Regions from separate parts of the Zhihengliuella flava genome, predicted to be linked through region 2. Evidence: riboswitches for the same ligand, from Rfam matches in the RefSeq annotation. Region 2 holds a riboswitch; the other holds the start of a gene.
The links. Region 2 has a riboswitch for S-adenosylmethionine ahead of IW252_RS07555 (hypothetical protein). Riboswitches for the same ligand answer to the same signal wherever they lie in the genome.
Positions count from the first base shown of each region.

Region 1: another riboswitch for S-adenosylmethionine. It lies ahead of IW252_RS08825 (methionine ABC transporter ATP-binding protein); the one in region 2 lies ahead of IW252_RS07555 (hypothetical protein).

Region 1 covers NZ_JADOTZ010000001.1:1,896,250-1,900,453, forward strand. The annotation lists gene IW252_RS08815 (alpha-amylase family glycosyl hydrolase) at 1-391, shown strand, start outside; SAM riboswitch class I at 551-652, shown strand; gene IW252_RS08820 (acyl-CoA dehydrogenase family protein) at 646-2,001, shown strand; SAM riboswitch class I at 2,138-2,230, shown strand; gene IW252_RS08825 (methionine ABC transporter ATP-binding protein) at 2,236-3,069, shown strand; gene IW252_RS08830 (methionine ABC transporter permease) at 3,062-3,748, shown strand; gene IW252_RS08835 (LLM class flavin-dependent oxidoreductase) at 3,757-4,204, shown strand, end outside.
Region 2 covers NZ_JADOTZ010000001.1:1,630,194-1,634,397, reverse strand. The annotation lists gene IW252_RS07565 (DUF4011 domain-containing protein) at 1-1,534, shown strand, start outside; gene IW252_RS07560 (hypothetical protein) at 1,575-2,297, shown strand; SAM riboswitch class IV at 2,345-2,461, shown strand; gene IW252_RS07555 (hypothetical protein) at 2,491-3,102, shown strand; gene IW252_RS07550 (hypothetical protein) at 3,164-3,511, shown strand; gene IW252_RS07545 (hypothetical protein) at 3,671-4,006, shown strand; tRNA gene IW252_RS07540 (tRNA-Leu) at 4,154-4,204, opposite strand, start outside.

The DNA of each region.
Region 1 (4,204 bases), 270 kb from region 2:
GTGGTCGGTGGGCGGTGACGGCGCCCACGGGTTCGCGGACGACGCCGGTGCGGTTCCGTGGTTGCCTCAGCCGGAGTGGTGGGGGCGGTACAGCATTGACGCGCAAGAACAGTCGGCGGATTCCCTGCTGGCGATGACGCGGCAGGCGGTGCGGATCCGGCGCGAGCTGGTGGCCTCGGGGCAGTTCGACCCGCATGCGGGGGCCGACTGGAACCTCGAGGGGGAGGCCATGGTGTGCCGCAGCGGCACCGGCCTCGCCGTCGTCGTGGCCATGGGCGAGCACGCGGTGGAGTTGCCGGAGGGACGGTTGTTGATCGCTTCAGCCGAGGTGAAGGAGCATCGGCTCCCGGCTGATGCGGCAGCCTGGGTTCTGACCGGTCCCGCTGCGTAACGCATCGCCTCAGCGGCCTGTCACAGAGTGAGTTGATGACGCCGGCGCCGCGCGCCGGCGGGTCACCGGCTCGCCATCTGGCGACACATGACGAAATGTGCGGTCACCGCATCGCCTCAGGTTGTCATGAGCGCGCTTCTGTGGCCGAATGGTTCAACCAAACCATCCAGAGCGGCCGAGAGATCTGGCTCCATGACGCCGCAGCAACCCCCACCGGTACAGCCCGGCGCGGGAAGGTGCTCACGCCAGAAGCGATGGAGGCTGATTCTTCCTTGGGTATTTCCACCACCAACCCGTCCGCCACGGATCCGCAGCGTGCCGCCGTCGAGCAGGCCCAACAGGCGGCCGCCGCGGCAGCGCAGGACGCCGAGCCACGGCTGCTGCTCAAGGTCACCCCGGGAACGCCGGTGGGGAGCCAGTATGACGAGCTCGCGGGGCGTTTTCGGCCCGTTTTTGCGCGGATCGCCGCGGGGGCGGCGGAGCGGGATGCGCTGCGCCGCCTGCCGATCGAACAGGTGGGCTGGCTGAATGCGGAGCGTTTCGGCGCGCTGCGGCTCCCCGCCTCCGAGGGTGGGTACGGGGCGTCCCTGACTGACACGTTCCGCCTGCTGATCGAGCTCGGCGAGGCCGACTCGCAGATCGCCCATCTCTTGCGTGCCCACATCGCCTTCGTGGAACAGATCCTGGTGCACCCGGATGAGGCGGTCCGGGCCAAGTGGGTGGCGAGGATCGCCGCCGGTCAGCTCATCGGCAACGCCTATGCGGAGCGCGGCGGCAACCGCATGGGCTCGTGGAACACGCAATTGAACGTCACGCCCTACGGGGTCAGCGTCACGGGGACCAAGTACTACTGCACCGGCACCATCTTCGCCGACTGGACCGTCGTCGCCGCGACGAACCCGACCCGCGAGGGGCGGCACCTGGCCGTGGTGGCGACGTCCCATTCGGGCGTGCAGATTTACGACGATTGGGATGGGTTTGGGCAGCAGCTGACGGGTACCGGTTCCACGGTGTTCGACGACGTCCCGGTGGACACGCTGTTCGGCCCCACGGAGCAGCCGCACTTCCCGGAGTCCTCGATCTTCCAGCTGGTTCTGCTGGCCGTGCAGGCCGGCATCGCGCGCGCCACGTTGGCGGATGCGCGGGCCGCGGTGCAGGCCCGAACCCGGGCTTTCACCACCGGGACCGGCGTCCCGCTCCGCGATGAGCCCCAAGTCTTGCAGCTCATCGGGGAGATCTCCGCGCAGTCCTTTGCGGCCGAGTCCGTGGTCCTCGCGGCGGTGGCGGAGGTGGAGAGCCTGTTCGCCCAGGAGGAGCTGAGCCCGCAGGAGACCTATACGGCGTGCGAGCTGGTGGCGAATCGCGCCCAATCGGCGGTGCAGCCGCTGGTGCTCGCGGCCGCGTCCAAACTCTTCGACGGGCTCGGCGCTTCCGCCACCTCAACGAGCTGTAACTTCGACCGCCACTGGCGCAACGCGCGCACCATCGCCACACACAACCCGGCGATCTACCGGGCGCGCATCATCGGCGACTACGAGGTCAATGGCACGCCCCCGGCCACGCACGACTCGGCGGGCGAGGCGGCGTCGTCGTACATCCGGCAGATCTAGGCCACGTCACACAGCGTCACACGAGCGCAACACTCTGACTTGTGACGCCGCGTGCGTCGGATCGTGACGCGCGGCGTCGGCGCGATTCGCCGCACCTGAGACCACCGGCACAAGCTGGAATCACAACCGCATAGAACACCCATCCAGAGCGGCCGAGAGATCTGGCTCGACGACGCCGCAGCAACCATCCGTCACGACGGAAAGGTGCTACCGCCAGGACCGATGGAGGAGAGCATGATTAGTCTTCGTAACGTGTCCACGCACTTCGCCGGCAAGCGGGGTGAGGACGGCTTCACCGCGGTCGACGACGTTTGCCTCGACGTCCCCGCCGGATCCATTCAGGGAGTGATTGGCTTCTCCGGGGCCGGCAAGTCCACCCTGCTGCGCAACATCAACCTGCTGGAGCGCCCCACCAGCGGCCAGGTCGTCGTCGACGGCGTCGATCTCACCGCGTTGGACGATGAGGGGCTGCGCCGCGAACGCCACCAACTCGGCATGATCTTCCAGCACTTCAACCTGCTGAATAACCGCACCGCACAGGAGAACGTGGAGCTGTCCCTGAAGTTCGCCGGCGTGCCCAAGCGCGAGCGCCGGGAACGGGCCGCGGAGGCACTGGAGATCGTCGACCTCGGCGACCGCGCGCGGTCCTACCCGGCGAAGCTCTCCGGCGGGCAGAAGCAGCGCGTCGCGATCGCCCGGGCCCTCGCCACCAAGCCCAAGGTGCTGCTGTGCGACGAGCCGACCTCGGCGCTGGATCCACGGACCACCGGATCCGTGTTGCAGTACCTCGCGGACATCAACCAGCAGTTGGGCATTACCACCGTGGTGGTCACCCACGAGCTGGACGTCGTCAAGAACATCGTGGATGACGTCGCCGTCATGGAAGCCGGGCGCATCGCCGAGCGGTTCGCCGTCGATGACCTCCGCTCGGGAGCGTTCCAGCCCACCACGGAGATCGGCCGCTACCTGCTCGACGCCGACCTGCACATCAAGCGCGTCCCACTGGCCGAGCGCCGCCGGCACGTGGCCGCGAACTCCACCGCCGCGAAGGAGCTGGCCCATGTCTGACGTCGAGGGATTCGATTTCAACCGCATCATTGAGCTGCTGCCGGAGATCGGCGTGGCGATGGGGCAGACGTTTGCCATGTTGCTGGTGGCCATCCCCGTGGCCGTGCTCATCGGCACGCCCCTGGGCATTTGGCTCTACTCCGCCTCACCGGTGGGCCTGAAGCCGCGCCCGCGCCTGCACCGGATCGTGGACTCGTTGGTCAACGTGATCCGTTCCTTCCCGTTCCTGATCCTGCTCATCGCGATCATCCCGATCACCCGCATCATCGTTGGCACCACCATTGGCACCGCCGCGGTGATCGTCCCGCTGACCATCAACGCGATTCCGTACTTCGCCCGGTTTGTAGAGCAGAACATGACGCAGCTGGGATCCGGGGTCGTCGAAGCCGCCCGGTCGATGGGCGCCACGCGCGGCCAAATTGTCCGGGACGTGCTCCTCGTCGAAGCGCGCCCGGCGCTCATCGGCTCCATCACCATCATGACGGTCAGCTTCATCAGCTATTCGGCGATGGCTGGGCTCGTCGGTGGCGGCGGCATCGGCGACTTTGCCATCCGCTACGGCTACTACCGGTATGAAACCGCCGTCATGCTGCTCGCGATCGTGCTGATGATCGTCCTCGTCCAAGCCGTCCAGATTGGCGGAACGCGCTACGCCCGCCGCCTCGACAAGCGTCACTAGGAGTTTTCTTGGCTACCTTTGCCACTCGCCCGCGCCTTCTGCTGAGCGCGTTCGTCATGAATACCCCCAACCACATCCTGGGCGGCCACTGGCGCCAGCCCGAGGCCCAGCAGCACCGCTTCAACGAGCTGGCGCTCTGGCAGGACGTGGCCCGCACGTTGGAGGATGCCAAGTTCGATGCGCTCTTCTTCGCCGACGTCGCCGGTTTGTACGGCGAATACGACGGCGGCCACGACGCCCACGTGCGCAAGGGCCTGCAGGTGCCCGCGAACGATCCGCTGGTGCTGCTGTCCGCGCTGACGGCCAGCACGAGCGAGATTGGGCTGGCGCTGACCAGCTCCATCATCCAGAACCACCCCTTCCAGTTCGCCCGGCAGCTCTCCACACTGGACCACCTGTCCGGTGGGCGCGTCGGCTGGAACGTCGTCACCAGCGTGCTGGACAACGCGCATCGAA
Region 2 (4,204 bases):
CATCACCTACCCATCGGCGCAGGAGGACGGCCCGGACGTCGGCGTCGAGTTCTTCCTGGCCGACGGCATGTATCGCCGAGGCGGCGGTGCGGACAACCCGCGCGAGGCGAAGGTCGTCGCCCAGCGGGTGATCCACCACTATCGGACCAGACCAGGGGCCTCGCTCGGCGTGGTCACGTTCTCCGTGGCGCAGGCCTCGGCCGTGACAGCGGCCGTCGACGAGCTCCGGGCGTCGCACCGCGACCTCGATGAGCACTTCGACACGAGCGACCGACTCGACGGCTTCTTCGTCCGCTCGCTCGAGTCGGTGCAGGGCGATGAGCGCGACGTGATCCTGTTCTCGGTCGGCTACGGCCCCGACGAGGCGGGGAAGGTCTCGACGAACTTCGGCGTGCTCAACAAGGAGAAGGGCTGGCGGCGACTGAACGTCGGCGTCACGCGGGCGAGACAGCGCATCGAGGTAGTCTCCTCGATGGAGGCGCACGACATCCCCGCCTCCCAGAACGAGAACGTCGAGGCCCTTCGGGCGTACCTGGACTTCGCGAAGCGCGGCATCGAGGTGCTCGGGACACAGTCCTCGGCGACGGGGCTCATGCCGGAATCGCCCTTCGAGGAGTCGGTGATCCGCACGATCGAGTCGTGGGGCTACAAGGTGGAGCCCCAGGTGGGCGCCGCGGGCTTCCGCATCGACCTCGCAGTTCGGCACCCCGCGAAGTCCGGCGTGTTCGCAATCGGGGTCGAGTGCGACGGGTACCAGTACCACTCGTCGCCCACCGCGCGCGACCGCGACCGCCTGCGCGATCAGGTGCTCGAAGGGCTGGGCTGGACCCTGCACCGGATCTGGGGCACGTCCTGGTACCGCGACAAGGCCTCGGAGGAGCAGCGCCTCCGGGCCGCAATCGAGGACGCCATCGCCGGCAGGACCTCGGCGATGAGGCGGAGCCGTCCCGAGCTCGTGCGCCCCGACGTCGAAACGGTGCCCGCGCAGTCGGAGGCGTCCCACGACTGGGTCGTGCGCTACAAGGAGGCGGCGGAGCAGGACCTTCCGCTCTGGGCCGACGCGGGCGAGCCCGGGAGTCACGTGTACCTGGTCGAGCCACTGCACAACCTCGCGAGGGCTGAAGGCCCAATCCACATGGCGCTGGTGTTCGAGCGGATCAGGGACTGGTGGCACATCGGCAGAATCTCCCAGAGGATGAAGGAGAACATCGACCTGGCGATCGAGATGGCCGATGTTGTGCGCGACGGCGACTTTATCGACGTCCCGGGCCGACCGGTCACGAAGGTCCGGAGCAACGGCAATCAACGCAAGCCGGAGCAGGTTCATGTCGACGAGTTCGCGAGGGCCGTCGAGCTCCTCGTCCAAGACGTCGGCGGGGCCTCCCGCTCGGAGGTCGCGGTGCAAATTGCGAGGCTCTACGGCTGGAACAGGAACGGCTCGATCCTCGATGCGCGCCTGAACCAGGCGATCGACCGAGCTGTCGAGAGTGGCCGGGTGGTGGACCAGGACGGCAGGCTCTCGACGGCACCCTGAGCTGCGAGAGGTCGGAGCGTGAGCAGAGCACCTGTGGCAGGTGCTCTTTCGTCGCGTCGAGCACCAGCAGCGCGGAAGGTGGCTCGACGCGGGTGCTGGCTTCGCCGGAGAAAAGATTGATCGCCTCCAGCACGGTGGCGCCGGGGGTGAGGGTCTCGAGGCGGTCGCCAGTCTCGGCGAAGCCGAGCACCGCCCTGATGGTGGCGGTCTCGACAAGGCCGTGCTCGATGATGCTGGGCGCGAAGTGCCTGGCGACGGCGTTGGTGGTAATGAGGCGGTAGCCGTCGTCAGTGCGCACCGGCGCCTGAGAGAAGCTCTGCTCGACGACCAGAGAGAGGAACACGCCGATGCCGTCGTCGAGCTCGAGTACCTGGGGGCGTCCGTAGCCCTCGAGGGCATCGACCAGCTTCGGCGGCCTCAGGAGGTTGTCGCGGATCTTCTCGATGCTGAGCACGGTGTCCATGTGCGGGTCCGCGATGGGCTTCCCGCCCATGCGCTTGCTGTGCGCGATCGCGTTCCGCAGCTTCGCATACTGGCGGAGCACGTCCTTCTGCCGCTGGAGCAGAGTGTCGGAGCCCGAGAGCAGCTCGTCGAACGGCACCCAATCGTCATGCCTCTCACGACGCCTCTACTGCCGACGCCTCTACTGCCGGGCGAGCTGATCCTCGATTTCGGAGAAGGCATTGAGGAACCTCTCGGCGTCGGTATCGGCCATGGCACAGCTCCTGATCGGTCGGCTCGGGAATCAGACGGTGATCCGTAGCCTAGTGGGCGGGCGGCGTCAGCGCCTTCAAGTATAGTCGTCACCACGTTCAAGAGTCGTGACGCAAAGTACCTGGCTGGTCACGCGACAACCCGAATCCATCGATTCCCGGGTGTCCCAGGGGAAGAACGGGCTCACGAGATCTCGTGATGCAAGATTCGATGGGGCTCTGCCCCGGAGAGGGGCATCCACCATGTCCGACATCAAGTACGTTAACCCCCGCCGCGACGGCTGGTGGGGCGAGCTCGACCTGAGCTACCACCGCATTCCGGTGACTACCCGGCATGAGTTGGAAGTCGAGCAGGCCGCGCTCGCGGTGCTGGCGGCCCATCCACCTGTCGGCTTCGCCGGTAACCTTGAGGGCGTCACGCTCACCGCTGCACAGCTCAAAGCACTGGTCGAGCGAGCCGTCGCGGATGCCGAGCAGAAAACGGAGCGCCAGCGTGAGGCGGACGCCGAGGAGCGGCGCAGGCTCGGCTGGATGAGGATCGAGGAGGCGCTCTCTGCGCCTGACGCCGATCAGGTGGTCGTAGAGGGCCGCTGGGCGGGGCACACACGATGCGAGGCGACCGCGTGGTGCTGGAACCTGTTCCAGTACGAGCCACACGGCTTCGTGCACCCCGGCTCGCAGGTGCGCCACGAGGCGATGCAGAAGCTGCAGGCCGGCGGACTGCCCGAAGTCTTCGGCTATCCCGAGCGCGCTCGGGAGCTCGTAGCCCGCGGACTGACGCCTCGCGAGTACCGGCGGCACAAAGAGGCTCTGGGCGCGAACACATTCACGGATGCCGACGTGAGGCACGGCTGACGGTGGATGTCGGTGGTCCGAGGGATACTCGGATCACCGCTCACCGAGCACGGAGGACCTCATGGAAGCACTGGCAATTATCGGCACCGGCATCTTGATCCTCATCGTCGCAAAGATGCTGCGCAAGAAGCCGCCGCCGCAGGTGCACGACGCCGGAAGGTCGTCGCAGCAGAGATCAGGCGCGAACCCAGACCCGAATTGGGAGGACCACGTCAACCACCATCACCCAGGCATCGGGCTGGAGCTCGCAGTTGGCATCGGGGCCGGCGCACTGATCAGCAGGAGCAGGGACGCCGGCGAAGAGGCTGAGCTGGGGTCGCTGGTCGAGGCGGATGAGTTTGAACATGAGAGGGGCTACTACGAGGACGCAGACCCTGGGTGGGAGGACTACGCCAATCATCACCACTGAGTCAGCACCGCGGAGCCAGCACGTCTGAACCGGTGCCGATACTCTCGACGCGATCCTCAAAGGTCCCTCCAAGCCGGAATTGCACCCCAGGAACCCGACCGACAGGACTGAACACATGAACTGCCACCACTGTCCTGAGGTACCACACTGTTCTTCTGAATGAACGTCGATTACGAGAACACACCGACTTTTCTCATCGATGCCTCCGTCTTCCCTGGGTCGAGCGGGAGCCCGGTGTTCCTCGTCCCAAGACCGTCTGCACCTGACAAGTACGGGAACATCACGATCGGCGGCCCCGCGAAGCCTCCGATGCTCCTAGGCATCGTCGCCGCCGTCCACCAACGACAAGTGCCGGTTATGCTTGCGTCGGCGGCTTCCGGGATTCCCGTGGTCAGCGATCTAATCGACTTGGGGATCGTCTACAAGGCAAGCGCCATCCATGACCTCGCCCGGCAGCTAATGGCAGAGGAGACGCGGTCAGCTCGCAGTGCGTGACGCTGTCCGCTCTATCCGCTTCCGCATCGCTTTCATCCAGGGTCCGGCCAACCGCCGTCCCGTCTTAGCACTTTTTCTAGCACTTCTGACAAAAACGGCCCCTGGCCTGAGATATAAAATCCCAGGTCAGGGGCCATTTCATTCGCGTGCGCGAGGGGGGACTTGAACCCCCACGATCTTGCGATCACTGGCACCTGA